Regions from separate parts of the Paenibacillus germinis genome, predicted to be linked through region 1. Evidence: predicted binding sites of a transcription regulator. Region 1 holds the regulator's gene; each other region holds the start of a gene.
What was found. Region 1 encodes LexA, which represses DNA repair genes until DNA is damaged. Its sites were predicted from a motif close to CGAACATATGTTCG; they were not measured.
Positions count from the first base shown of each region.

Region 2: GC102_RS12475 (YolD-like family protein) is a predicted target of LexA. The motif match lies at 1,415-1,428, and genes of this name have one in related genera.
Region 3: recA (recombinase RecA) is a predicted target of LexA. The motif match lies at 4,394-4,407, and genes of this name have one in related genera.
Region 4: GC102_RS13680 (DNA polymerase IV) is a predicted target of LexA. The motif match lies at 4,360-4,373, and genes of this name have one in related genera.

Region 1 is NZ_WHOC01000045.1:213,956-221,500, forward strand. Features, by position in the region: gene metH (methionine synthase) at 1-1,069, opposite strand, end outside; gene mtnD (acireductone dioxygenase) at 1,324-1,866, shown strand; gene GC102_RS09360 (HAD family hydrolase) at 1,946-2,737, opposite strand; gene GC102_RS09365 (DUF896 domain-containing protein) at 2,781-2,963, opposite strand; gene GC102_RS09370 (LysM peptidoglycan-binding domain-containing protein) at 3,105-3,512, opposite strand; gene lexA (transcriptional repressor LexA) at 3,660-4,277, shown strand; gene GC102_RS09380 (aminopeptidase) at 4,852-6,090, opposite strand; gene glnA (type I glutamate--ammonia ligase) at 6,207-7,545, opposite strand, start outside.
Region 2 is NZ_WHOC01000068.1:74,868-82,412, reverse strand. Features, by position in the region: gene GC102_RS12485 (ABC transporter permease) at 1-556, shown strand, start outside; gene GC102_RS12480 (ABC transporter ATP-binding protein) at 553-1,263, shown strand; gene GC102_RS12475 (YolD-like family protein) at 1,448-1,675, shown strand; gene GC102_RS12470 (alpha/beta fold hydrolase) at 1,863-2,720, shown strand; gene GC102_RS12465 (DMT family transporter) at 2,906-3,778, shown strand; gene GC102_RS12460 (ABC transporter ATP-binding protein) at 3,888-4,838, shown strand; gene GC102_RS12455 (ABC transporter permease) at 4,835-5,935, shown strand; gene GC102_RS12450 (sugar ABC transporter substrate-binding protein) at 6,095-7,387, shown strand; gene GC102_RS12445 (sugar ABC transporter permease) at 7,401-7,545, shown strand, end outside.
Region 3 is NZ_WHOC01000019.1:213,446-220,990, forward strand. Features, by position in the region: gene GC102_RS03295 (TIGR00282 family metallophosphoesterase) at 1-466, opposite strand, end outside; gene rny (ribonuclease Y) at 582-2,123, opposite strand; gene GC102_RS03305 (regulatory protein RecX) at 2,510-3,202, opposite strand; gene recA (recombinase RecA) at 3,278-4,321, opposite strand; gene GC102_RS03315 (competence/damage-inducible protein A) at 4,497-5,747, opposite strand; gene pgsA (CDP-diacylglycerol--glycerol-3-phosphate 3-phosphatidyltransferase) at 5,907-6,491, opposite strand; gene rimO (30S ribosomal protein S12 methylthiotransferase RimO) at 6,488-7,545, opposite strand, start outside.
Region 4 is NZ_WHOC01000070.1:73,223-80,767, reverse strand. Features, by position in the region: gene GC102_RS13700 (M67 family metallopeptidase) at 1-423, opposite strand, end outside; gene GC102_RS13695 (MFS transporter) at 471-1,763, opposite strand; gene GC102_RS13690 (TlpA family protein disulfide reductase) at 1,990-2,523, shown strand; gene cimA (citramalate synthase) at 2,613-4,232, opposite strand; gene GC102_RS13680 (DNA polymerase IV) at 4,447-5,748, shown strand; gene mobB (molybdopterin-guanine dinucleotide biosynthesis protein B) at 5,755-6,255, shown strand; gene GC102_RS13670 (ferredoxin) at 6,330-6,563, shown strand; gene GC102_RS13665 (adenylate/guanylate cyclase domain-containing protein) at 6,733-7,545, shown strand, end outside.

The sequences.
Region 1 (7,545 bases):
CTTCTTTAATCAGGCGTTTGAATTTTCGTGAACCTGAAATATTGGTCCGTTCGCCAACCATGATAGGACGATTTTCAGGCTCAATAAATAACGTTTCAATTCCTGAGACAGCAGGTAAATGCGTACCATATTGCGTTCTTGGCTTATACTGAGAAAGTGTCTCCGCCATTGCACGAATGTGATCCGGCGTTGTCCCACAGCACCCACCAGCAATATTGAGCCAGCCTTGCTCAGCAAATCCAGCCATCTTTTTAGCCAAAGATTCAGGAGACTCGTGGTAATGTCCATTCTCATCCGGCAAACCGGCATTCGGATAACAACTAATTGCTGTTCCAGCAATATCAGACAATGTTCGGATATGATCCCTCATAAATTCAGGACCTGTAGCACAGTTCAACCCCATCGAAATAGGCTTCAAATGTTCCAAAGAGATATAGAAGGATTCAATATTTTGCCCGGCTAATGTTGTACCCATCGGTTCAATCGTTCCCGAGATCATAATCGGAAGTTCAACACCCAATGTTTCATATGCTCTGCGAATCCCGATACTACCAGCTTTTACGTTCAGAGTGTCTTGGGAAGTTTCCAAAAGGAGTGCATCCACGCCCGCTTCAACAAGAGCTAACGCTTGCTCATAATAGCTCTCCTCGAGCCCAGCGAATGTTACTCCACCAGTTACCGACAATGTCTTGGTCGTAGGACCCATGGCTCCGATAACATAACGAGGCCACTCCGGTGTCGAATATTTATTCGCCGCTTCGATTGCCAGTTTGGCTGCCGCAAGATTTAATTCGCGATGACGGTCTTGCAAATCATACTCCGCTAGTACCACGCTCGTGGTCCCGAATGTATTTGTTTCTATCATATCAGCGCCCGCGGCGAAGTAAGCTTCATGAATTTTGCGAATAACATCCGGTCGTGTAACACAAAGAATTTCATTACATCCGTCCAAATCATCGCTCCCGAAATCTTCAGCTGTTAAGTTCTCTTGCTGAATCATTGTACCCATGGCACCATCTAGGATCATGATCTTCTTTTTAAGCTGCTCTTGTATCGGTGTTTTGATCATTGCATGACTCCCTTTCAACTTATCCTAAAGCTATAGATAATAAAAAAAACGACAAATTATGTTATGCTTTAGTGTAACAGAATCCGGCTTCTATGAAAAGAATTTGAATTATCATTATTACCTATAGGTTTTATCGGAAATTCTTATGTTCAACCATCGACAGCTAACTGTATTTCCACTATAATTCAAAGGAGAGACTTTGATCGTAAGTCAAAGATCCCAATATTATATTTACTTAGAAAGAGGGATGCACCGTGGCACAAATTAGAATTCGCAATACGAATGAACGTATTGAAGGCGAAGCGCAGGTCAAAGCCTTCTTGGATAGTCAAAATGTTGTTTATGAACACTGGGATGCTAGCAAGCTTCCGGAAACACTGCGTGAGAAATTCATTCTAAGTGATGAAGAGAAAGCTGCAATTATTAGTACTTATGAAGAAGAAATTCGTGATTTGGCTGCTAGACGCGGTTATGAAATTTGGGATGTTATCGCGCTTTCCGATTCAACGCCTAACATCGAAGAGCTCCTGAAGAAATTCGAACAAGTACACACACATACGGAAGATGAAATTCGTGCGATCGTTTCTGGACGAGGAATTTTCATTATCAAATCCGAAAGCGAAGTTGGCTATTTTGACGTTGAACTTGAACCAGGCGATGTGATCTCAGTTCCTGAGAACACGAACCATTTCTTCACACTTATGGATAATCGTGAAATCGTAGCAGTTCGTCTCTTCATCGAAAAAGACGGCTGGGTTGCTTATAACATTGATGATCCCGAATTTACTAAAGCCTAATTTTTTATTATGCGAACAAAAACCCAACAGTGCTGGACTTAACGTCCTAAGCAGCCGTTGGGTTTTTGTTTCTTTCATATTATCCGTTCGCAATAATCGGTAAAACATCTTGAAGACGGGAAACCTCATACACAGGAACGATCTCATCTCCACCTTGAAGCCCATGATGATTAATCCAAATATTGCGCATACCTACACTGCCAGAACCAAGGATATCGGTTGTCAATTTATCTCCGATCATGATTCCTTCCTCAGCTTCTATCCCAAGTAGTCCCAGAGCATGGTTGAAAATGGATGCCGCTGGCTTACCTACACCAAATTCACCGGAGATCACAATATGATCAAAGTAGTGTGCGATATTTGGGACACCTGCTAATTTTTCCTTTTGCAAATCGGGTGAACCATTCGTTAACAACAACAATTGATAGCTGCCTTTCAAAGCGTCCAACACTCGGAACGTTTCCTCATATACGTAAGGACGGCGTCGGCGTTCTGCTGGAAATAGTTCTCCAAGCTTATACCCGAGCTCACGATCCTCGATCCCCAACGCCGCAAGTCCTCTTGTCCAAGACTCCGTACGATATCCTGGCGCTAGTTTCTCAAGCTTACGAAAGTTCTCATTCTCACCTTGTGTGAAATTTGCCCATAAGCCTTCGAAGGGATTAATACCAATCATTTTCGTAAATGCAAAAGTTTCAAAAGATTCATATAAAGAACGTGCTTCTTTACGAACAGAAGCTTCCAATTCTTCAGGATTCACGGTTGCGTGCTTTGCAGCTTCAGCACATGTCGCTTCGAAAGCTTCCTGCACGCTGCGATCATCCCACAGAAGCGTATCATCTAAATCAAAAAGTACGGCTTTCAACGTCATCATTCATTTCCCCTTTTGAATGTTGTATCTATATGAGCAGCGATTACTCTTCGTCCGTAAACTTGATGGAATCAAGTTGAACTTTAAGATTGCCACGGAATGCTTCTATATACTTCTTTCTGAGTTCATTGCGTTCATCGATTTCCGCATCAGTTAAGCCAACTGTTTTCGCTTTACGAGCAAGCTCGTTAATACGTTCGATATTCTGTTCCATGTTGTCACTCATAATGATCCTCCCAGTCAAAAATTCAATATGAGTACTACTTTGCCATCCCTATTAAGGAATGTCAAGAGACAACAAAAAGAGGCATAGGAACATGTCCAAGCCTCATCATATTTAGAGTCTATTAAAAATAGCATAGTGAAATTATGGAAGCAATAAAACCTGTCCTTCTTTCAGGGAGCTGGTGGTTAAATGATTGATTGTCTTTAATTTATACATGTACGAACGAACGTTCTCACCACTTTTTTTATGAGTGGAAGCAATATCCCAGAGTGTGTCTCCTCGTTGAATAACGACTTGATCTTGTACGACAGCTTTCGGAGTAATGTTAATAGGTTTCACGGAAACTGGAGTTGTTGCGTTTGCAGCCCCATCCCCTGCATAGGCTTGAACCATAGCACCAAATGAAAACACAGTACCAAGAATAACTGCTAATAGAATGAAGCGAACAATCGCTTTAGTGTAACTAGAATTAAATGTCATCCCTTTGGATGTGCTAGCAGATCTATGAGGTGCGTGTGTTGTGTTAGTGTTTGAATAAGCCATATACATGAGTAATCATCTCCCAAACATTTGTTCTGGTATTAGAATAACACGAACACATGTTTGAGTCAACCATTTTCTCGAACTTATGTTTGTACGAACTCGGGTTCTATGTTATACTTTGGGTAATGATTCCCAGTATTGGAGTGATAACTATTGAGTAAGATTTCGCAGCGTCAACAAGCTATATTGGAATTCATTAAGAATGAAGTGAAAGATAAGGGGTACCCGCCTTCCGTTAGAGAAATCGGCGAGGCTGTTGGACTAGCTTCTAGTTCTACTGTACACGGTCATTTGGAGCGTCTTGAGAAGAAAGGTATGATTCGTCGAGATCCTACAAAACCTCGTGCTATTGAAATTCTAGGCCTTGACGGTGCTGAAACGCATTTCGCGGTTTCAGTAGCTCGCGTACCTCTCGTTGGTAAAGTAACTGCAGGTGTTCCTATTACAGCAACAGAGAACATCGAAGACTACTTCCCTCTTCCTGTCAGCATGGTAGGAGATAATAATGTGTTCATGCTTAGCGTCATGGGTGACAGTATGATCGAAGCTGGTATTCATAATGGCGATTATGTCATCGTAAAGCAGCAGCAAACCGCTAATAACGGAGACATTGTTGTTGCAATGACGGAAGATGATGAAGCAACGGTGAAACGCTTTTACAAGGAAAAAGATCATATTCGTCTTCAACCGGAGAACTCTGCATTGCAGCCTATCCTCTTGAAACATGTTACGATACTAGGCCGTGTCATTGGTTTGTTCCGGGATATGTAACAGCCCTACAGCCCTTATTCTACTACAATACCAATGAGAAAGAACCGAGAGGACAATAGTCCCCTCGGTTCTTTTCGATGTAAACAGTTTTTAAATTACATGGAGCGATGGAGCAAATTGAGAAACTTAAAAGATAGTGGGGCAACCGATCCAAATATAGATATTCAAAGTTAATGAAATGGGCTTTAATTCTGTCATAGCCAAAAAGGTTGTACTGTGGATTCAGATAAGAGTCTCTAGAGACTGCTATTACGTGATAAAGTTTGCATTTTGCGGAAATAGAAGCTTCTAGAGACTTCTATTCGGTAATATTTGGCCTTATTTGATTCCACTTTAAGGAATAGGAGTCATTAAAGACTTCTATTCTTAATATTTCCACACTTTTGGACAAATTAGCGGTCTCTAGGGACTTCTATTTTCTATTTTCTATTTTCTATCTTCTTTCCTCTAGCTTCTATCCTCTATCTTCCATTTTCCTTCTGCCATCTTCATCTGCTATCTTCACTTTATCCACTGATAAACCCAGAAGTACTTCTATTCTTGAAATTAAGCTAAATTCCCCCTAATTTATCAACTAAAATGCAATCGCCCAATTTCCACGACGGAAAATAGGTTCAATGGTGCCATCACCAAGGACACCATCGATCTCAAGATCAGCCGTCCCGATCATGAAATCCACATGAATCAAACTGGCGTTCCCACCTCGAGCTTTCAGCTCTTCACTTGAAAAAGATACGCCATCCTGCAAATTGATCGGGTAGCAGCTGCCTAAGGCCAGATGGCAGGATGCATTTTCATCGATGCCCGTATTGTAGAAAATGCGGTCAAGATTAGAGATCGGCGAGTCAAAAGGTACAAGAGCAACTTCTCCCAAATACCGTGCACCCTCATCCATATCTAGCAACCTAGCTAGATGCTCATAGCCGACTTCCGCCTGATAATCCACAACTTTCCCGTCCTCGAACTTGAACGAAAACCGATCCACGAGCGCACCATTCACATTTAATGGCTTGGTGCTCGACACAGTCCCATTAACACCTGTTCGCTTAGGCATCGTGAAAACTTCCTCGGTCGGCATATTCGCTACGAATCGTATTCCACTTGCGTTCTCCGTATCTCCGCCAAGCCAAATGTGGCCCTCCGGCAGTTCAACTCGCAAATCTGTTCCTGCCGCTCGATATTGAAGCGCTTCATATTGCTTCCCATTCAAAACGCTGCGAACGCGCTTCAATTGATCCATATGAACTCGCCAAGCCGCTACCGGATCATCTTCATAAACACGATTTATCCGGAAAATTGCTTCCCACATCGCATCGATCCGCTGTTCTTCAGGCAAATCTGCATACACTTTGGATGCCCACGCCACCGTAGGCGCTTTGATTAAGCACCAACTGAACTTGCTTGTTCTCACATATTGCTGATACTTTGCTCTAGCTTTAGCCATAGCTTTGGATGCCCTAGAAATCATGCTCGCATCAATACCCGCGTACAAATCAGGATCCGGGACTTTGATATTCAGTAAAGCTCCACCGTTTTCTACAAAGCGTTCTAACATATTCGTATACCACTCTGGGTAATAATCTAGAGCTTCATCATGGGCATGTTCGAATCTACTGCGAGTAATCACATCATCCTGCCAATGCACTTGGACAAAATTCGCCCCTGCCTCATAGGCTTTCTTTACAATAAGTCTAGTCAATTCTAGGGATTCTATCGGCGACTCTATCATCAGATCCTGACCTTTGTGGAGGTTAACCCCTACTTTGATTACAAGTTCAGCATACTTTTCCAAATTCATTTGAAAGTTGTCCATCATTCTCATGTTCTCCTTCGCGTGAAAAAGCCCATCAGTTCAGAAACATTCCTGAAGGCTGACGGGCTTTTCGTATCTAATTGTTGCATCAAAATCAAATTCAACTTGCTAAGTGATTAATAAAGGGATAGATATTGATCTCTTTCCCATTGGTGAACTTGTGTTCTATACATATCCCACTCGATTTCTTTAAGTTCATAGAAATGAGCCAAAGCATGTTCGCCAAGTGTATCGCAAATCACATCATTGCGAAGCAGCTCGTCCAACGCTTGTTTCAAGTTCAATGGCAAAGTAGGAATGCCATCGCTCTCTCTTTCCTCTTCAGTCATCACATAGATGTTACGATCAGTAGGAGGAGGAAGCTGCATTTTGTTCTTAATGCCATCCAGTCCGGCAGCAAGCATAACAGCAAGAGCCAAGTAAGGATTAGCAGCCGGATCCGGGTTACGAACTTCAACGCGAGTGCTTAAACCGCGGGATGCTGGAATACGGATCATTGGACTACGGTTACTTGCCGACCAAGCTACATATACAGGCGCTTCATAACCAGGCACAAGGCGTTTGTAAGAGTTAACAGTAGGGTTCGTAATCGCAGCAAAAGAACGTGCATGACGAAGTACACCCGCCATATAATGTCTAGCCACATTACTTAAACCTAATTTATCGTTCTCTTCATAAAAAGCATTTACATCACCTTTGAATAACGATTGGTGACAGTGCATACCAGAACCGTTCATACCGAACAAAGGTTTAGGCATAAAGGTCGCATGCAGACCATGCTGTCTAGCAACGGTTTTGACAACGAGCTTGAAGGTTTGAATTTGGTCAGCCGCTTTAATCGCATCTGCGTATTTAAAGTCGATTTCATGTTGACCTGGCGCTACTTCGTGGTGGGATGCTTCAATTTCGAAGCCCATCTCTTCAAGCGTCAACACGATATCGCGGCGACAGTTTTCGCCCAAATCCATCGGAGCCAAATCGAAATAACCACCTTGGTCATTCAGTTCCGTTGTTGGATTGCCTTTTTCATCCGTTTTGAACAAGAAAAATTCTGGTTCCGGACCTACGTTCATAGCCGTAAAGCCCATCTCTTCGGCTTGTTTCAACGCATTTTTCAAGATAGCACGCGGATCTCCTGCGAATGGTTTGCCATCTGGCATATAAATATCGCAGATTAAACGTGCTACTTTGCTTTCGGTTACCCAAGGGAAAATAACCCATGTATCCAAATCAGGATACAGATACATATCAGACTCTTCAATACGTACATAACCCTCAATGGAAGAACCATCGAACATCATCTTATTGTCGAGAGCTTTTTCTAGTTGGCTATAAGGAATTTCTACGTTCTTGATGCTTCCCATCAAGTCCGTAAATTGCAAACGAATGAACCGAACATTTTCTTCTTTGGCAATGCGTATGATATCTTCTTTGGAATAGTTGTTATTGTAGCTC
Region 2 (7,545 bases), on a different contig from region 1:
TCAAGCGCAGACACTACGTCAAGGAACTGAATCAGCAGCAGACAGTAAAGTTTACAATGCAGTTGCCATTAAAGCCTCGAAAGAAAAAGTTAAGGAGCTTCAGTCCGCGCTGCCCAATACGGAAGTGATAACGAAGTCTGAGGCCGTATCTGGGATTCCTGGTTACAAAGAAGAGCAAGGCTCGCTTATGATGATGATTGTATTCTTATTTGTAATCTCTGCCTTTGTACTGGCTGTATTCTTTTATGTCATCACGATTCAGAAAACCAGTCAATTTGGTATATTGAAAGCCATCGGTACACGTACTGCCTATCTAGCTAGAAGTGTGACGCTGCAGGTGTTGGTCTTATCGGTCGGCAGCTTGGTCCTTAGCGTCCTGTTGGTTCAATTGTTTGAGGCCGTATTGCCAAGTTCCATGCCATTTCAGTTAGGCTTTTCCACCTTGGCACTTACTTGCCTGTCCTTTATAACAATGTCTTTGGCCGGTTCACTATTTTCGGTATGGAAAGTCGCCAAAATTGACGCTTTGGATGCGATTGGGAGGACAGCAGCATGAAAAACAGACTTGTATTACAGGAGATTACACGGACTTTTGAAGATGGCGGTATGGCAAGAATGATTTTGGATAAGCTAAACCTTGAGGTGGCCGAAGGTGAACTAGTCGCGGTAATGGGCCCTTCAGGCTCGGGCAAAAGTACATTTCTGTCCATAGCAGGAGCACTTCTTGAACCTACGAGTGGGCATGTTCTACTTGATGGAGAATCCATTATCGGTAAAGACAAGCAAGCACTTTCTGAACTACGACTTCAAAAAATCGGATTTATTTTTCAAAGCGCCAACTTGATACCTTACTTGAAAGTTGAAGAACAATTAGTTTTGGTAAGCAAGCTTGCCGGGATGGAAAAGGCGAAGGCAACCAAACGAGCAAAAGAGTTACTCGATAAGATGGGATTGTCTCATCGACGAACCGCATATCCTGATAAACTCTCAGGGGGGGAGCGTCAACGGGTAGCTATCGCAAGAGCCTTAATGAATGACCCAGCTGTCCTATTCGCAGATGAACCAACAGCAAGTTTAGATGCCTCACGAGGGCACGATATAGTGAGTATGATCGCGAAGCAAGTAAAGGATCAGCGAAAGAGTGCGGTTATGGTTACGCATGATGAACGAGTATTGCCACTCTGTGATCGAGTGCTTTTTCTTGAGAATGGAAAACTAATCGAAAAACAAAAAAGAAGCGCCCAAATCCCCATTTCAATGTAGTTTGATGAGTGGTGGTAGCACAATAATAGCAGCGGCAGTCTAAGACTTATTGTTGAGTCCTAGTCCGCCGCTGTTTCTTTTGTGGGGTCTAGTTTAATTCAGATGACCATTAACTCTTTACTACTCATACTTCTAAAAGTATAATGAATCAAGAACGTATGTTCTTGAGTGGGGTGAAGTAATAATGAGTAGTAGTAATCGCGAGAATAAAAAGATAGCTAACGTAATGGCTAATGCCTTACTTAACCAGCAATTTATTAGTGTAAAGATTTATAATGAGGCTGGGGATGGGCAAATGACAGGTCTAATAACCAAAATTGATCAAGAGATAAGAAGAGTAAAGTTATCCCACGAAAATGGTACGGATTGGGTAGCATTTGACGATATCTTGAATGTAGAATTGGTGGAATAATACGTTTGTAAGGTCAGTGCTAAAGGAAGGCATGCTGGGAAATCAGCATGTCTTTTTTCCTTTGGTTCGGTCTCAAGACGGAGTGGATTTCATACCCGGGCTTGAATGAATAACAGTGTCGTCATTATATAATGAAAACACAAGTATTATTCAGCCGGAGACTGGGTTGTAGGGGAGGGAAATGGATATGGTAAGTGCAAAAACAAATACGAACTTTTTGGATTCGTTTGCCCATTCAACTGTAGTTTCGAAGGACGGAACCACAATTGGCTACCAAAGTATAGGTAAGGGTCCGAGTCTCATTTTAATTCACGGGGCGCTAAGTACTTCGAATGATTTTACCAAGTTTGCCCGAGAATTGTCGGATTCCTTTAGAGTCCATGTTATGGATCGACGTGGACGTGGAGGGAGTGGACCGCAAGGGATTGACTATTCCATCAAGAAGGAATGTGAAGATGTAAGAAGCTTACAAGAAGCAACGGGAGCAACCTATGTATTCGGTCATAGCTACGGTGGGCTTGTAACCTTGGAAGCTGCGCGAACAAGTACGTTTAAGAAAATGGCCGTCTATGAACCTGGCGTTTCAATGAAGTCGATACCAACGGATTGGGATTGGCTGCCTGAATATGAAAATGACATGAATAAGAAAGATTTTAGGGGGGCATTTGCCAGCTTTGTAAGGGGTTCAGGTCACACTCCCTTAAAACGGTTGCCGAAATGGTATGCAAAATTTATTTTACGTTTGGTGATACGCGGAAATCATTGGAATCAAATAGAAAATCTATTGCCAGAAAATTTAATTGAGCATAGAGAAGTGAAACGCTTGGAATCCACTTTCCCTAATTACCAAATGATTGATGCGAATGTCCTATTAATTGCTGGGGGGAAGAGTCCAGATTCTGTACATCAAATGATTCGCGTATTGGATGAAACAATTTCACGAACACAAACGTTGATCATACCAAATCTAGATCATCTCGCTCCTGACAATAAATACGCACCGGTCGAAGTGGCACAGCATGTAAAGCGGTATTTTCTAAGTTGAACTTTGGTGCCTAAATCGACCATATTATTGTATAATCAAATAAACGTTTTGAAAGTGAGCTGAAAGCTGATGATGTGGTCACCATTATTTGAAAATGATGTACCTGCAGTTATTCTCCCTTAACGGAAGAATAACTACATCTCCGTTAAGGACAGGAAATGTCTTGAAAAAACGGAGGGTACAAAATGAGAAAAACCTTATTAGGTTCTTTATATTTATCACTCGCTGCTAGTATTTGGGGCGGGATGTATGTGGTGGTAAAAGTTGTGGTAGACGTTGTACCACCACTTGAACTAGTTTGGCTTCGCTATGTTATTGCGATGTTTGCATTGCTAATTATTGGCGTTGTAACTAAACAATCATGGCGGATTAAAAAACGAGACTGGCTCTTAATTTTCATTATTGGGCTTGTTGGAAATACAATTTCTATTGTAACCCAAGAAGTGGGTACGATGCTCTCTAATGCACAAATGGGTGCCATTATTACTTCAACGACACCTGCATTTATGGTGCTGTTTGCGCGTATCATTTTAAAAGAAAAAATTACTTTTAAAAAGGCCGTTTCTATTGTTTTAGCAACAATCGGCGTGTGTATTATTGTTGGAAATGCCCATATCGATTTCTCTCATCAACTTGGTGGTGTATCACTGCTTATTGCAGCACTAACATGGTCACTTATGTCTGTTCTTATTAAACGTGTACCAGAGCAATATTCACCAATTGTCGTAACGAGCTATGCTACTCTTGTGGCAATCGCCTTACTAACGCCTTTTACAATAAGTCGGTTAGATGAGCTCGATTTTCAAGCCATGATGCATCCATCTATTTGGGGTGGTCTTTTATTCTTGGGAGTTATTTCGACTGCTTGTGGTTTCTTACTTTGGAATCGTGGACTGCAAATGCTTAACGCTTCAAGTGGTGGATTATTCTTCTTTTTCCAGCCTGTAGTCGGTACTTTTTTAGGGTGGCTATTACTAGGCGAACAAGTTGGCCTGTCTTTTGGGATAGGTACCCTATTCATCTTTATTGGTGTACTGTTGGTCATTCGAAAAGAATAAGTATCAGAAAAAAAGCTGATGGGTGTTATTGTGCCGATCAGCTTTTTTGAAAAATGAGAGCTAAGGCACAAGAAATACTAACAGGAATGTCGAAAGGGAGGAACCAACCTTGGTCAACGCCATCATAGAAGTGGACGGACTCGTCAAACGGTATGGGAAATTCACCGCGGTGAATGGCATACATTTCAAAGTGCGTGAAGGGGAAGTGTTTGGACTGCTCGGGCCAAATGGAGCGGGCAAAACGACAACGATGGAAATGATCGAAGGTCTGCGGCGACCGGATGAAGGGAGAGCACTTGTTGCAGGCTTCGATACGAAAAAAGATTTGAAAAAGGTCAAGGAAATCATTGGCGTCCAGCTCCAATCGACGTCACTGTTCGACCTGCTCCACGTTCACGAGATTATTCGCATGTACGCAAGCTTTTATCCAAGCTCAGTGCAGATCGAGCCGCTGCTCGACGATATGTTATTGCGCGAAAAAAAGAATGACCGCGTCAAAAACTTATCCGGCGGTCAGAAGCAGCGACTCGCCATTGCGTTGGCGCTCGTGAACGATCCAAAGGTGGTCTTTCTGGACGAGCCGACAACCGGACTCGATCCTCAAGCCCGGCGTACGTTGTGGGATATTGTACTCCGCCTGAAGGAGCGCGGTAAGACTGTGGTGATCTCAACGCACTACATGGAAGAGGCTCATGTGCTTTGTGACCGCATCTGCCTCATGGATAAGGGACAAATCGTTGCACTGGACACGCCGGAGCAGCTCGTCCGCAGCCTGCAGTCAGACAGCGCCATCGAGTTTCGCTTGCCGGAGCAGATTCGAGAAGATGAGGCGCGAAAGCAGGAAGTGCTGACGCTAATCCAATCATTGCCTGATGTGAAGCAAGTTGACCAGCGTAAAGACACGTTTGTGCTGTACACGGATCATTTACAAAATACGCTGACTGCATTTGTACAACAAACTGCTGAGCAGAACATCAAGGTTTCTGATCTGCAAACGCGCACGGCAACGCTCGAGGACGTGTTCATCCACATGACGGGAAGGAGCCTGAGGGAAGAATGAAAGCGTATCGTCAATTGACCTTAGCCCAGCTACGACTATTTGGGCGAAATCGGCAAGTATTATTTTGGACGCTCGTTTTTCCAATCTTTTTCATGGTGATGCTGGGTTCATTCTTAGGAAAAGGGGACAGCACATCGCTCTCCGTCACCGTTATCGACCAAGACCAGACGACTGCGTCGAAGGCGCTTTTATCCTCTATGAAGCAGTTATCCATAATAAAATTAACGGAAAGCACAGATCTCGACACGGCGATGAAAGATCTTAAGCATGGCGATCGGCAGCTTGTCGTCGCTGTTCCAAAAGGGTATGAAGCTGCTGTGAGCGCTAAATCCGCTTCTATGCAGGGTTCCAAACTCACCGTCTACTACGACGAGACGAGCCAAACAACCAATCAGATCGGGCTCCCCATCATGTCTCAGATCGCCGATGGGATTAGCAAGCAGATCGTGGGTTACACCCCTGTCATCACGATTCAATCAGAGGCGGTCCAATCTCTTAACCTGAAGTATATCGACTTCCTCGTCCCAGGCATCGTTGCTATGATGATTATGAGTAACAATCTGAACGGCGTCGCTGGCCAAATCGCATCTTGGCGCGAGCGGGGTATCCTTCGGCGTCTTCAGAGTACGCCGCTCCAACCTCGGAGCTTCATTGCCGCACAAATCACGGCCCGACTGGTGTTGAACGGCGCACAGGCGATCATCGTGCTGCTAATCGGGAGCCTGATTTTCGGAACGCAGGTGAACGGTTCGTGGATACTTCTGCTAATGTTCGTGGTACTCGGGACACTGACGTTCATGTCGATCGGCTTTATCATCGCCGCGCTCGCCAAAACGCCGGAAAGCGCTGGCCCAATTGCTGGCTTCGTCTCTTTCCCACTTCTTTTTCTAGGTGGCGTCTTCTTTCCGATCAAAAATATGCCTGACTGGCTGCAGCCCGTAGTCAAGTTGCTGCCGATCTCGCATCTGTCCACAGCACTACGCCAAATTATGAACGTCGGGGCCTCGTTTACCGATATGTGGCCTGAAGCCGCGCTGCTTGGCGGCTGGATGCTTGTAGCCTTCATTATTGCCAGCCTAACATTCAAGTGGGAGTAACGGAAAATAAAAGGCAGCCGGCCAGATTGGATCGGCTGCCTTTTTCTAGTCCATAAATTTTTCATTGACTTCAATATAGGTTAAAAGTTATTATAATTGTGTTGTTACTTAAACGTTTAGGTACTTAAACGATTCAGTGAAATTATAGGGGGAATATGAATGTCCAAACGTTTGTTGATTACCTTAGTTATCGTTGTTCTTTTCAGCTTTTCATTTCTCGCTGGATGTACGAAGAAAGACAATTTGTCGACCCAGCCAGAGCAAGGTCATGTAGAACAAGGCAGCAATAAGCAAGGAGGAGCGAAACCAGAAGCTGGAGCTGAGCTGCTCGTTTGGGAGTCAAAAGGTCCTGAGTTGGATTATTTGAAAGCGATCTCAGCAAGTTTTGAAAAAGAATATGGCGTTAAAGTGAAGGTGGAAGTCGTTCCTGCGATAGACTCTGTGAAGAAACTTACGACAGATGGTCCTGCTGGAATTGGGGCTGATGTGTTCTCTGCACCTCACGATCAATTAGGTAATGCCGTTACGGCAGGACTTGTTCTACAGAATGATATGTTTAACGAAAGCATGCGAAATGAATTTATGTCTTCGGCCATTGACGGGGTTAGCTACAAGGGAGTGTTATACGGGTTCCCGACGGCCATTGACACTTATGCTCTTTTTTACAATAAAAAATTGTTGGAAAAAGCTCCGAAAACTTACGAAGAAATCATGAAGTTTGCAGAAACCTATAACGATCCGAAAAACAAAAAGTACGCCTTTATGTGGGATGTACGCCAGCTGTATCAATCCTATTCGTTCCTTGCGGGTTACGGCGGCTATGTATTTGGCAAGAATGGTACGGATGCAACTGATATTGGTCTTAATAGTACCAAAGCGATCGAAGGGGCGAAGTTCTTTCAATCCTTAAAGAAAATACTTCCGTTAAACATTAATGACATTAACGATAATATCATTACTGGCTTATTCCAAGAAGGGAAAACAGCCGCTGTCATCAACGGACCCTGGTTAATGGCAGGTTTGTCTAAAGTGAACTTCGAGTATGGCGTTGCTCCGCTGCCTCTTTTGCCAAATGGCGAACATCCACAAAGCTTTTCAGGCATTAGAGCTCTGTATGTAAATTCGTATACCAAGTACCCGGTTGCCGCGAAAATGTTTGCTAGTTATGCAACAAGCAAGGAGAATTTAATCAATCGGTTTAAAATGACGACGCAACTGCCACCTAGGAAAGATCTTATGAATGATCCGAACATTAAGAATGACGCTAATGCCTCGGCCTTCCTTGAACAAGCGAATTATTCGACGCCAATGCCGTCTATTCCGGAGATGGGGAATGTTTGGGTGCCCGCAGGCGCTGCACTTGCTTCTATTTGGAACGACAATGGGGATCCGGCCACAGTCCTGAATAACGCGGTAGAACAAATCAAGACAGCAATGAAGACTAAGAAATAAGGCGGTCTTACGTATGGATTTGAAACAAAGCGCTTTTCGACATCGAACGATAGCCGCTATTTGCTCCACTGTTTTTATTGGTCTAGGCCAACTTTATAACAAACAATATCTAAAAGGCTTTATCTTCATCATTCTGGCTCAATTGTTTTTCTGGAACT
Region 3 (7,545 bases), on a different contig from region 1:
CAGAGGTTGCTTCCGCATGGAAATCGACAAATACAAATTTATGTTTCTTCTTATCCGCTTCAAGAATTTCGTCCACTTTACGAAATGGGCAATCAATCGGCGGTAAGAATGTGCGTCCTTGCAAATTAATAATCAGTAATTCCTGATCTTTGACCTTAATGACCGTATGTCCTCTACCCGGTGTTCCAGGAGGAAAGTTAGCGGGTCGAACCATCTTCTCGTCACGATCAATGAAATCAAATATCTCTTTCTGGTCCCATGTATGATTACCCATCGTCAGAGCCTGAATGCCCATCTCATAGATTTCTTTAGCAATAGCCGATGTAATACCTTTCCCTGCAGCAGCATTCTCACCATTAGCAATGAACACTGCGTGAGGATGAGCTTGTTTTAATCTAGGCATAATATTCTTTAATGCTTTTCTTCCGACAGATCCTACAATATCTCCAATAAATACAATTTTCATAACAAATTAATAGCTCCTTTATAAACACTAGATGCAACGGCGTAAACGATGAATTCAATGACCAGCCTGAAAATAAGGAAAAGTGGCTATATCAGCCACTTTTCGCATTTGTATCTTATTTAGCGTATTCAACTGCCCTTGTTTCACGAATGACCGTAACCTTAATATGTCCTGGATAATCGAGTTCACTCTCGATTTTCTTCGTAATATCGCGGGCTAGACGGAACGCCTCGGTATCATCCACTTTCTCCGGCTGAACCATTACGCGTACTTCGCGACCTGCTTGAATGGCGTATGATTTCTCAACACCTTCGAAGGATTCCGAAATTTCTTCAAGCTTCTCCAGACGTTTAATATACGTTTCGAGCGTCTCTCTTCGTGCTCCAGGTCTTGCTGCGGATAAAGCATCTGCAGCTCCTACTAACATCGCAATAACAGAGGTTGCTTCCACGTCACCGTGATGCGAAGCAATACTATTAATAACGACTGGATGCTCCTTGTACTTCTTACCAATCTCAACACCGATTTCCACATGAGATCCTTCAACCTCGTGGTCTAGCGCCTTACCGATGTCATGAAGCAGCCCGGCACGTTTCGCCAAAGTTACGTCTACCCCGAGCTCCCCGGCCATCAGACCAGCCAGATAAGCTACTTCCATGGAATGTTTCAACACGTTTTGACCGTAACTTGTTCTGAATTTTAAGCGACCCAAAATTTTGATCAAGTCAGGATGTAATCCGTGTACACCAACCTCAAACGTCGCTTGCTCCCCATATTCGCGGATACGTTCGTCCACTTCTTTACGGGATTTCTCAACCATCTCTTCAATGCGTGCTGGATGAATACGTCCATCAGCAACAAGCTTTTCTAAAGATGTACGAGCAATTTCGCGTCGGATTGGATCAAATCCTGATAAAATAACTGCTTCTGGCGTATCATCAATAATAAGGTCGATACCCGTCAATGTTTCCAGAGCGCGAATATTACGTCCTTCACGACCGATGATTCGGCCTTTCATTTCTTCATTTGGCAGTGATACAACTGAAACGGTTGTTTCAGCAACATGATCTGCAGCACAACGTTGAATGGCGAGCGTGATGATTTCACGGGCCTTTTTATCGCCTTCTTCTTTGGCTTGCTGTTCGATTTCTTTAATAAGCTGTGCGGTTTCGTGACGAACTTCCTGTTCTACATTTGTAAGAATGATACTCTTAGCTTCATCCATTGTAAGACCAGAAATTCGCTCTAACTCCGAAACTTGGCTTTTATAAAGCTGATCAATTTGTGATTGTGTATCCTCGATCCGCTTCTCTTTGTTGGCAACTTGCTCTTCTTTACGCTCGAGAGATTCTAATTTTTTATCCAGCGATTCCTCTTTTTGCAACAATCGTCTTTCTTGTCGTTGAATTTCATTTCGACGTTCACGAATGTCTTTTTCAGCTTCGGACCTCAGTTTATGCACTTCGTCCTTTGCTTCCAGAACCGTTTCTTTTTTCAGTGCTTCTGCTTCCTTCTTGGCAGATTCTCTAATCTGTTCAGCGGCTGTTTCAGCACTGGAAATTTTCGCTTCTGCAAGAGATTTACGGATAAAATAACCAATCCCTAAGCATGCAGCTCCAACAATGAGAATGATCGCGATCCAGATGAATGGCATCATCTTGTTCACCTCCTCGTTGGTTTCTCCAAGGTGTTAGCCTGGGATTCCCTTCGGTTGTTTAATCCGATTTTTAATTGTTTGACTAGTCATACATACCCTACTTAATAAAGAGTATGGCTTTTAAATGAATGCGCACCGTGCGTTAGAGGCACTATAGTGCTAATAATCCATAATCAACAGTGTAAAAATTGGCGGTTTCTACATCTGTCCCCTCAAAATCAATGAATTGAGTATGATTTTGAATACATTATGAAAATATACACTGTTATTTTATCTTTTGTCGAAGAAGCTTGTCAAGCGAATGTCCCTGAGATGACGGAATAAGTATTTCCAGCACTCGTAAAACATTTAATGCCGTTAACTAAATAGACATATAATTAATGACATTAACAATCAAATGGGTCATCTGAGATTTCAAATTCCTCTTCACTCGATTCACTGCTTAATACCCCCAAAACCTTGTTGACAATAGAGCCTGTATAACCTCTCCGCATTAGAAAAGCTCCCGTCTTTCTTTTACGATCCATTGTCTTGCCTGAGGTTTGTTTCCATTTCGTTTGGCCCAACTTCATCGCCCCCGTATACTCATCATCGGGATTGATAGTCTCCATAGCATTTTTGACCAATTCTTTATCAATGCCTCTTTGTTGGAGCTCCTGTCGTATGAGATTGCGACCTTTTCGTTGCGAAATAATGCGATTATCTGTCCACATTTTCGCAAATTCTTCATCATTGATATAATTTTGCTGGACTAGCTTCTCACATGCCCATGCAATAATAGGTACTTCAAATCCTTTCTCTTTCAGCTTACGTTTTACTTCACTTAATGAATGTGGTCGTCTGCCTATCATGCTTATTGCCTTTATATAAGCCATATTCTGTTCCTCATCAAGCGTTATACTTTCGATTTCTTGAAGATGTATGGTTTCCCCTTTATTTAACCGATGCTTGATTAAAATGTCTTCATGAACTGAGAATGCGTATTCTTCATTTAAAAATATATTGTATCGATGCTTACCACGCTTCTGTTTCTCAACCTTGGTAATGATTAATAATGGTTGTTGCTCTTCACTATTCAAAACTAACCAACTCCTTCAATGAAGAAAGCACCTTAACACTAGGTTTAAGGTGCTTTCTTGTATGCTCATTTAAACTTATTCGAAATCTGGTTCCAATTCATCGTCTTCTTCGTCAACATTAAGAGGGATTGCTTTGATTAAATTACTGTTCTCTCGAATCCGCAATTCAATCGTTTCCGCAATACTTTTATTATCTTTCAAAAACTGCTTCGAATTCTCACGGCCTTGACCAAGACGCTCACCTTCATACGAATACCAAGCTCCGCTTTTATTAACGATATCCATCTCTGTTCCGATATCTATAATACTGCCTTCGCGTGAAATTCCTTCACCGTACATAATATCCACTTCCGCTTGTTTGAACGGCGGAGCTACTTTATTCTTAACGACTTTAATTCTTGTGCGGTTACCAACCATATCATTACCCTGTTTGATAGTTTCCACACGACGAACATCTAGTCGAACGGATGAGTAGAACTTAAGTGCACGGCCACCAGGTGTTGTCTCTGGGTTACCGAACATAACGCCAACTTTTTCGCGTAATTGGTTAATGAAAATCGCGATAACTTTGGACTTGTTAATCGCACCAGACAGCTTACGAAGTGCTTGGGACATCAAGCGAGCCTGCAGACCTACGTGAGAATCACCCATATCGCCTTCAATCTCTGCTTTAGGCACTAATGCCGCTACAGAGTCAATAACAATAATATCTACAGCACCACTTCGTACTAGTGCTTCAGCGATCTCAAGTGCTTGTTCACCGGTATCCGGCTGAGAGAGTAGAAGCTCATCTATATTAATACCAAGCTTGCTTGCATAAGAAGGATCCAATGCGTGCTCCGCATCGATAAAAGCAGCTTGTCCACCATTCTTCTGTACTTCTGCGATAGCATGTAGAGCTACCGTAGTTTTACCGGAAGACTCAGGTCCGTATACTTCAATAATTCTTCCGCGTGGAAACCCACCTATTCCAAGAGCGATATCAAGCGCAAGAGAGCCGGATGAAATCGTTTCAACTTGCATATGTGTAGATTCTCCAAGCTTCATAATGGAGCCTTTTCCGAACTGTTTCTCAATTTGACGTAAAGCATTATCAAGTGCTGCGCGACGATCTGACAAAACACTCACTTCCTTCTTCTATCATTATAGGTATATGATAACTTGTTTTCAGGTGTTTGCCAAGCATTTTTTCGAACATACATTCGACTTTTTAGCGAACAAACAAAAAACCGCAACAAAGTTATCGCTTTGCTACGGTTCTTCCGTTAACACTTAGTCTCATTATATGCGAACTCTAGCTATCTTTCAACTGTTTCCATAAATGATAGAGTGCGCTTTTGGCCGCTCTTTGCTTGATGGACTCCCGATTACCAGATAGCTGCAAAGTAATAACCCTTGTTGCTGCTTCTTTTTGAGCAAAACCTATATAAACAAGCCCTACTGGCTTGCCTTCAGACGGACTTGGGCCTGCTACACCCGTGACTGATAGTCCAAAGTCACTTCCGGCCAAAGTAATCAATTGCTCCGCTAAGAGGGTCGCTGTCTCGCTGCTAACAGCACCTGGAGAACCCTCCCCTTCCAGCACTTCCATTGGAACACCGAGGAGCTTATGCTTCAAGGCATTAGAATAACAAATAATTCCTCCAAGAAATGATTGGGAACTCCCCGGCACTGCTGTAATCAAATCACTTAGCAAGCCGCCAGTGCAGCTTTCGGCCACAGCAAGTGTCTGGTTCTTCTCGCCAAGCAATTGCAGCACAATCGTTTCGATAGGAACATCTTCGTCGGCATAGAGATGCTCTCCTAATCGCTTTCTAATCTCTAGTTCAGTCACTTGAAGTTTCCGTTCGCCATCCGAAGCTGTCTGTGCACGTGTTGTTAAGCGAATCGTCACTTCGCTTTCTTTGGCATATGGAGCAATCGTTGGGTCCGTTTGAGCTTCGATTAGATCAAGTAATTGATGTTCTAAGTTAGATTCACCAATGCCGGCAAATTTGAGCATTTTGGAATAAAGCGGAACCTCATCAGTCATCCTTGTACGAAGCCAAGGAGCCGCATACTTGGTGAACATCGGCTTCATTTCTTTTGGCGGGCCTGGTAGAAGAATAAAATGTGTCCCTTCGTATGTAAATGCAACACCTACGGCAAGCCCTGTTTCGTTATGTAAAGGATCGCTCCCCTCAATCATCATCGCTTGACGTCTGTTGCTTTCCACCATATGGATCCCGCGTGACTGGAACATATCTGTAATTGTTTTCATTGAAGGCTCATGCACAATCAATTCACGGCCTACAAACGCAGCAAGAACATCCTTGGTCAGATCATCCTGCGTAGGTCCAAGACCCCCTGTACATATAACGACATCAGCCCTTGAAACGGCTAATTTGAAGCTATCTAGCAATCTCTGTTTATTATCACCAACGACCGTTTGGAAATACATATCTACGCCAAGCGCAGCACATTCTCTGGAGAGAAATTGTGCATTCGTATTTACAATTTGGCCTAGTAAAAGTTCCGTTCCAACAGCGATAATTTCTGCTTTCATCTCGAATTCCCTCCTTAAAATGAGAAAACCTCTATCGAGGCCATTCAAAGATGAGCGACCGCGTTTAGAGGTAGGTTTTATCGCCAATAAGAAAGCGGTTTTCGGGAACCGAAAACTTATACCTTCTTATGTGGTAGAAAAAACCAATAGGATGCCCTATTATGCTTTTTCTGAAAAATCTATGACATGCTTATTCTTTACAAAGTACTCTACACCTGAATACACGGTAATAATTGCAGCTACCCAACTAGCTATAACATCAAAAGGGAAGTGCAGAAACGTAAAAGGAAAATTATTGATAAGTAGTGCAATGATGGCTGTAATCTGAGCTGCCGTCTTCGCTTTTCCCCATTTGCTAGCGGCCATCACAGTGCCTTCCAATAGAGCAATTTGGCGAAGTCCTGTGACAGCCCACTCTCTACTGATAATGACAATGACAATCCAAGCATCTACTTTACCCATTTCCACTAATGAGACGAGCACAGCAGTAACAAGCAGCTTATCCGCTAAAGGATCAAGCAGCTTGCCCAAGTTGGTTACAAGATTACGTTTTCTGGCAATGTAACCATCTAAACTGTCTGTACTCGCTGCAATAATGAAAATTAAAGCAGCAATAATCTGATTATACGTTATGCTAAATTCCTCTATCCGTATATGAGGGAATTTCACCTTAATCAACAGAAAAAACATGATAATAGGTACTAATAAAATCCTCGCCACGGTGATGCGATTAGCTAGGTTCATGCAATTACCTCCCCGGATAAGTCAAACTCATAAGAGTGGGTAATACGAACTTTAGCTAGCTCACCAATGTTAAGCTTTGCATTGGACACGAATACTTCTCCATCAATCTCAGGAGCATCAAATTGGGAGCGTCCAATGTATACATCACTTCTGCCATCGTATCTTTCGATAAGCACGTCAATTTCCTGTCCGATGCGGCGTCCGCCACGCAGATTCGAGATTTCACGCTGAATTTCCATAATCGCGTTCGCGCGATACTCTTTAACATCATCAGGAACTTGATCCGGCAAACGTGCTGCTGGCGTATCATCTTCCTTGGAATAGGCAAAAACACCAAGACGATCAAACTGAATGTCGCGAACAAATTGTTTCAAGTTTTCAAAATCTTGTTCAGTTTCGCCTGGGAAACCTACAATGAGTGATGTACGCAGGGCGACATCTGGAATAGCTTCACGAATTTTACGAACAAGTTCGCGCGTATCCTTCTGACGGCCAGGTCTACGCATCCGTTTGAGAATAGAATCTTCACTGTGCTGAAGTGGCATATCGATATACTTACATACCTTCGGATTTGATGCCATGACAGCAATCAATTCATCGCTAAAGAACCCAGGGTAAGCATAGTGCAGTCGCACCCACTCGATGCCTTCCACTTCACTAACCTTATTAAGCAAAGTAGGCAGCATGAAACCATCATAAAGATCTGTTCCATAATTCGTGGAATCCTGTGCGATTAGGCTAATTTCTTTAACGCCTTGTGCAGCAAGATTAGCTACTTCCGCAACGATGGACTCCATACTTCTACTTTTGAAGTTGCCTCGCATAATAGGAATACTACAGAATGTACATGCGTTATCGCAGCCTTCTGCAATTTTTACATAAGCTGTATATCGAGGAGTAGTCATAAGTCTTGGCAGGTCCGCATCATAATTAAACACCGGATTCCCAACAAGAACCGGTTTCTTTCCGCGAAGCGCTTCATCTACGATATGGTTGATTTTATCGAAATCTCCGGTACCCACGATGCCATCAATCTCAGGCATTTCTTCCATCA
Region 4 (7,545 bases), on a different contig from region 1:
GATGACAAACGCAAGTTTGTGATATGAGGTCTGTGGGGCTTTTTTTATTTGGTAAAGCTGTAGTTCAGGATGTTGCAATTGCTGAAAGGATAAGATCCAATAGGTAGGAATCGAATGCCAGAGTGTTTGTAGATCCTGCTCCGAAGGAACTGGAGGAGCCGTTGGGTGTGAATGGAAAAGACCGATCACGGGGTTCTTGCTGTCCATAAGATAAGGGAGCAGCTCTGCGGGACTTATTTCAAAACGATTTCTTGGGTTACTTGCGATATTACGTAAAGGAATGAAGGTACTCACTTGCAGCTCTTCATCCTTGCCATGGGCTTGTCCACCGAGAATGAAACCGCATGCTTCTTCAGGGAGTCGTTGCAAGCTGTAGGAGATAAGGCCTTTGTAGAGCTCTTCAGTTATATATACATTCACCATCTATCCCCCCTCCTAATCAATGTGCATGTTAGAATGAGGTTAGTATATCATGCTTTTTTATTCATTTCCCCTTTAGGTTTAATAAAAAAGAACACGAGTGCAAGCATAAGAAGTGCCAAGGAAGATACGGTAATGAATATGGCTTTGTTCGAAATGTTCATGAGCCATCCGAAAAGTGGTGGACCACATGCTACACCAATGAAACGGAGACTATTGTACAACGAGGTTATCATTCCGCGCTGTTCACGCTCTACAGAACCGGTAATCAGTGTATTTAAGCAAGGTAGCAGCAGACCAGTACCAATGCCACTAAGTGTAAGTAAACCGATAAATATGTAGAGATTGGTATTTAGGAATATGGCTAATGCTAGCGAAATGGTCATCATAATGAGTCCGATGTTCATTAACCAGCGCATCAATATGACATTCTCTTTGATTTTAGCACCGGTGGTATAGGAGGTAATGACCATGCCAAGCAAAGGAATAGCAAGGATGAGTCCCTTGCGCACACCTTCGATGCTATATGGTTCTTCCTCCAATATTTGGGATAAATAAAAAAGAACACCGAACAGAATGAATAACGAAATGGAGCCAGCGAAAAACGCAGGGATGAGCCAACGACCTTTTTCCTGAAAAATGCTTCGAATTTGCTTCAAGTAATCCTTAAGAGGTTCCGCTTCCTTTTCTTTAGGCGGTTCCTTAATCATGAAGATAACTGCGAGTAGTGCTAACACACAGAATATTGGGAATGCAAAAAATGGAGCAAACCAAACGATTAATGCTAATAAAGAACCTAATATCGGGCTTACGACTTTACCAGCTCCATTAGAAGCCTCTATGAGCCCAAGCGCTTTACTCGCTGTCCCGCCCTTATATAAATCTCCTACGAGCGCCATCGCTATAGGGGCTGTCCCTGCTGCTCCTAAGCCTTGTATAGCTCGTGCTGTTATAAGGATAGGATAGGAATTCCAAACAGCTCCAAGGCCTGCTAGAACGCCAGCAGAGCCGTAAACAATAAGTGAAGGGATGATGACAGCTTTGCGTGTAAATCGGTCTGATAAATAACCCGATACAGGAATGATAAGACCAGCTGTGATGGAGAACAAGGTAATGACGAGGGAGCTCTGGAAGCGCGAGATGCCCATCCTTTCCTGCATATCAGGTAAAATGGGGACTAGCATCGAATTACCTAGCACAAGAACTAAGGGAATAGTTGCGATTGCGATGTACTCCCAAATGTGGCCTTTTTTGTTTTTAGGTTTGTTTTTAGGTTTGCTTTCAGATTTGTCTTCAAATATGTTTTCAGACCTTTTTTTGCCCTCGGCTGCTTTTGTATGCATGATAAAGTGAGTCCTTTCTGAACATGATGTATGTTTACTTTTCCCATATAAGTTGAAAGCATACTTTGGATTTTCATTGTTGAAAAATAGTATAGTTTTATACTTTTGCTTCGCTTCAACCTTGACAAACCAGCTCGTCCCCGTGGGACGACGGAGTTGTTTATCCTAGGATGTTGGAATTTACGTGGAATTGGAGATAATATAGACAGAGTGGAGGTGGATATGCTTGAAAAAAAACGTGTTTGTGATAGCCCTGGTGGTTATCTTAGCTGGTTTTGCGATTTATCAAAACGCCCAGCGTCAGAATAAAGAGACGCTTATGCCTACTGAGCAAGCGCCAAAAGTGAATTTCTTAGCCCCCTCGTTTACGTTAAAAGGGCTTGATGGGAAAGACTACACGATTGGTGGACCTCGAGAGAAGCCGTTGTTCGTTAATTTCTGGGCTTCATGGTGTGGTCCATGTGAGGAAGAGGCGCCAGATTTGGTGAATGTGTACAACAAATATCAAGGGCAGTTTGATCTCTATGCAGTCAATGTGACACCTGGTGATAAAATGGAGAACATTACGAAGTTTGTGGAAACCTACAAATACCCATTTCCGGTGTTATTAGATAAGCAAGGAACGAATGCGGATACCTATCGAGTGGTTGCAATTCCAACCAGTTTTTTAATCGATAAAAATGGGGTCATTCGCGAGGTCGTCCATGTACTTTCTCCTAGAGATTTGGATAAGAAAATTGCGGGTCTCATTAAAGAATAAAAAAAGCTGCAAGAGAGCGCCGATGTTGGCGTACTCTTGCAGCTTTTCTTGAATGTCCTTTTAGAAAAATCTCGATAGAGGTTTATTCCTTAATGGTTTACTAAGCCTAAGCGCTCTTGTTGATCTTTGTTCGCAGGCTCTACGCGTTTTCTTCCGATTAGTGCATATCGCAAACTATCTACGAGTGCATACCAGCTAGCTTCAATGATGTTACTGGATACACCTAGCGTATTCCATGTTGTCTTGAAGTCAGTTGATTCCATTAGAACGCGAACTTTACCAGCAGTAGCACCTTTGATATCCAGGACACGTACCTTATAGTCGGAGAGATGGACATTCTTAATATCAGGGTAATATTGGATCAGCGCTTTACGTAAGGCATTGTCAAGAGCATTTACAGGACCGTTGCCTTCAGCCGCGGTATAGATCGTTTCCCCATGAACCTTCACTTTGACGATGGCTTCGGAAACGACCGATTGATTAGCGGATTTCTCAACAAGCATTTTGAACGATTCTAATGTGAAAATCTCTTCCAAGCCTTCGAATGCTTCGCGCAGCAAAAGCTCAAGCGTGGCATCGGCTCCTTCGAATTGGTAACCTTGATGCTCGAGATCTTTAATTTTTTCAATGACTTCTTTGGTTTTCTGATGTTCTTTATTGAAGTCTAGATTCAGTTCTTGAGCTTTCACAAGTACATTGCTTTGCCCCGCAAGCTCAGAAACAAGAACACGTTGTTTATTGCCGACAAGTTCAGGCTTCGTATGCTCATACGTGCTAGCATCCTTGAGAATGGCCGAAACGTGAATACCGCCTTTGTGCGCAAATGCCGCATTCCCAACATATGGCTGATTAACAGGCATATGCATGTTGGCGATTTCGCTAATGTATCTCGAAACAGGCGTTAATGATTTCAGTTGTTCTTCTGAAATAACCGAATAGCCAAGCTTCAACTGAAGGTTAGGGATAATGGAGCTAAGATTAGCATTACCGCAGCGTTCTCCATAGCCATTGATGGTTCCTTGAACTTGTCCTGCTCCTGCTTGTACAGCAGCAAGGCTGTTTGCCACACCTAATTCGCAATCATTATGAGCATGAATGCCAACGGGGGTAGTAACATTCTGTTTAACGGTAGTGACAATAGATGTAACTTCACCGGGTAATGAGCCGCCGTTGGTGTCACAAAGGACTATCCAATCAGCGCCAGCGTCCTGTGCTTTTTTGATTGTTTGCAAGGCATACTCGGGATTATTCTTGTAACCGTCGAAGAAATGCTCGGCATCATAGATGACTTCAAGACCGCAACTTTTTAAATAAAGAACGGAGTCATAGATCATGGCAAGATTTTCTTCAAGCGTGGTTTGAATGGCCGTTGTGACATGGAAGTCCCATGATTTACCGAAGATGGTTGCTACCTGAGCGCCTGACTCCACGAGTCTGTTCAGATTAATGTCGTCCGCAGCTATGGAATCCTTACGCCGTGTGCTTCCGAAAGCAGTAATCTTCGCATTTGTGAATTTCATGTCACGAGCGCGTTCAAAGAATTCAATATCTTTGCTGTTGCTGCCCGGCCATCCGCCTTCAATATAATGAACCCCAAGCTCATCGAGCTTGCGGGCAATTTTAATTTTGTCCTCGACAGATAAGCTGATGCCTTCTCCCTGCGTACCGTCTCGTAGTGTTGTGTCGAAGATTTTGACTGATGTTGGCATAGGTTCCTCCTTCAAAAGCTAGCAAAGTGACTTCGGTGCTTGATGTGTGGGTGCTTGTGCTTGCTTTAAAGCGCTAATGTATAATTTACGATTATACCATAATAGTATGGGTAAAGACATCATAACGCAAAAATACGTTTGCTTGAAAGAATAATTTTTTGTATGCTGAAAATGGCTCTAATAGTTGGTTGTTTATCAATGGGAGGGAATATAAATGGTGACAACTCAGCATCATTATCCCAAGCAAGGTAGAGTCATTTTGCATATAGACATGAATGCATTCTATTGCTCTGTTCATGAGGCTGTTGAGCCTGAATTATATAAAGGAAAGCCTCTGGCTGTTGCTGGTAGTGTTGAGCTTCGTAAAGGGATTATTGTTACTTCATCTTATGCTGCGCGCGCTGTAGGGATCAAGACAGGCATGCAAGTTAGGCAGGCGATGAAGTTGTGTCCAGATTTAATACTGATAAGACCTGATTTCGAACTATATCGCAGCTTCTCAAGACGCTTTATGCAGATTGCTTATAGTTATTCACCTATGGTGGAATCCATGTCAATCGATGAGTGTTTCGTTGATATAACAGGGTCCAAACAATTTGGAACCCCACTTGAGATCGCGAATAACATTCAGCAAAAGATCATGAAAGAACTGAAGCTGCCCTGTTCGATCGGCGTTGCTCCCAATAAGCTGCTTGCCAAGATGGGCTCCGATATGAAGAAACCGAATGGGATATCTGTCCTGCGTCTACGAGATGTTCCCACAGTATTGTGGGATAAACCGTGCAATTATTTATATGGAATTGGTAAAAAGACGGCGGATAAGCTGACTAGACTTGGCATCCATACGTTAGGTCAGTTGGCAGTAGGGGACGAATTGCTGTTAAGTAAACACTTTGGCATCTTAGGAGCACATTTGAAGCGTTCGGCTAATGGGATTGACCCTTCACTTGTAAACCCCGAACAAGAACAAAGCAAGTCAATTGGGCATACGACGACGCTGCCGCAGGATTTTACCGATACCAAAGAAATTCACCGAGTATTCTTAAATCTGGCGGATCAAGTAGCAAGAAGGCTTCGCAAGCAGGAGCTAATGGCATCCACGATCCAAATCACGATTCGTGATCCGGAGATGAGGACGATTACACGATCAGTTACCTTGCCTACGCCAACCGAGCATATGGACGATATTTATCGAACGTCGTGTCAGTTATATGATCATCAATGGGAGGAAGGCAACCCTGTTCGGCTGCTTGGGATTACGCTGCAAAATCTAACGATGAAGGAAGAAACGTTCGTTCAGTTGGATCTATTCGATTATGAAAAGCAGCCTAAACGAGAGAATTTGAACCGCATCATGGATGGACTTCGTGATAAATTCGGGGAAAATGCGATTCTAACTGCGGGGATGATGGGCGACAATCCTGCAACGTTGATTAGAAATCATAAAGCGAGGGGGACATCCCTGCAAATGGACCATTTGAGGAACAATCCCCTTCACAAAGAAGAGGAGAAGTGACGAAAGATGGCATATTGTATTGGCTTTGCTGGCTATTCGGACAGTGGGAAAACAACGTTAGTGGCCAAGCTAATCGTAGAAATGAAGCAGCGCGGCTATCGGATAGCCGTAATGAAACATGATGCGCATGGACATTATAAAGAAGCGGCAGGGACGGACTCCACAACTTTTGTAGAGTCCGGTGCAGAAGCGGTTGTAACCCTATCTCCAGATGGGATTCATGCGTTCGAAAAGAAGCGAAATCCAAGTTTAGAAGAACAGATAAGTGCTTATGCACATCTAGACTATGTTTTTATCGAAGGCTTTAAGAAGGAAAAGCATCCAAAGATTGCTGTTTTTCGTACTATAGAACAAAGTGAAATAATTCATGTTCTTGAGCCTGGGCCGATTGCTATTGCAACTGATATGGACAATTTCAACTTTGATTTAACAGCTTTTCCTTCCTTCGATTTGAACAATATCCGTGGTTTAGCTGACTTTATTGAACAATATGTTAAGAGCTATTAATTTTAAGGTTTGAACTTTGTCCGTATTTATATTATATTTTACATTGAGGATAATTTGAGGAGGAGTTAGAAATCATGGCAAAGTATACATTTGTTGATAAAGATACTTGCATCGCTTGCGGCGCTTGCGGAGCTACAGCTCCAGACATCTATGATTACGATGATGAAGGTTTGGCTGAAGTGATTTTTGATGGAGACGGCAACAAAGGGGTAACTGAAATCCCAGAAGATCTGTTTGATGATCTACAAGATGCACAAGATGGCTGCCCAACGGATTCCATTAAAGTTGCGGATACACCTTTTAGCTAATCAGTATAAAACATTATTTTGTGAAGTGATTCGCAGAATGTCGAAAGAGCTCAGTTCCTGCAAAGGAATTGAGCTCTTTTTTTGAACAAATTGTATTTACATGTAACTATTTATTGCCATTTTCTACGTGCCATCTTACAATGAAGCTAGTAAACATTGGGAGGATCTTATGGGTAAGAAGAAATGGATTCAAACTTTAGCGGTAGGACTTTTGTTGATGTTATTTTCGACATATTTCTACACGGTTAACTCTAGCGGCTTGTTTTATTTTGTTGAGGGTCCCCTCCAAGATGTTTTGCGGAAAGCTAAATCTGTGGATGAACGTCAGCCAGAGGATCGCATCAAAATTGTTAAGATTGATGAGAAATCACTTAAAGCAATCGGGAAATTTCCGTGGGATCGAACTACCTATGCGCAATTGATAGAGAAGCTAGAGCAGTCAGGCGCAGCAGCAATTGGTATAGACGTGGTTTTAGCTGAACCTTCGAAAAACCCCGCTGACGATAAAGCATTGGCTGATGTTTTGGCGAAGTATCAAAATGTCATCATGCCCGTCCAAATTAACTATCCCTCCAAGCAAGAACAAGCAGGCGATCTTGTACCTGAGAAAATCGACTACCCCACTCCAACACTAACAACCAGTAGGCAGCAAATGGCACATATTAATGTGTTTGTCGATAAGGATGGTAAGGCTCGGAAACTGCCAGTCGGGCTGCCGGATGAGAATGGAGTATACATACCTGCGTTCAGCGTTGCGCTTGCCAATCTAGTTCTGGATGATAAGGACAAAGTGAAGCGAGATGAAGCAACTGGAGAATGGAAACGCGGCAATAAAGTAATGCCAACGAACGAAAGAAATCAAGTTACGACTGAATTTTTCACACTGCCTAGGCAGAAAGTAGATGCAACTACAGGCTATGAATCACTTTCTTTCATTGATGTTATTAATAGTAAAAACCCCTTACCTTTGCAAGGCAGCATT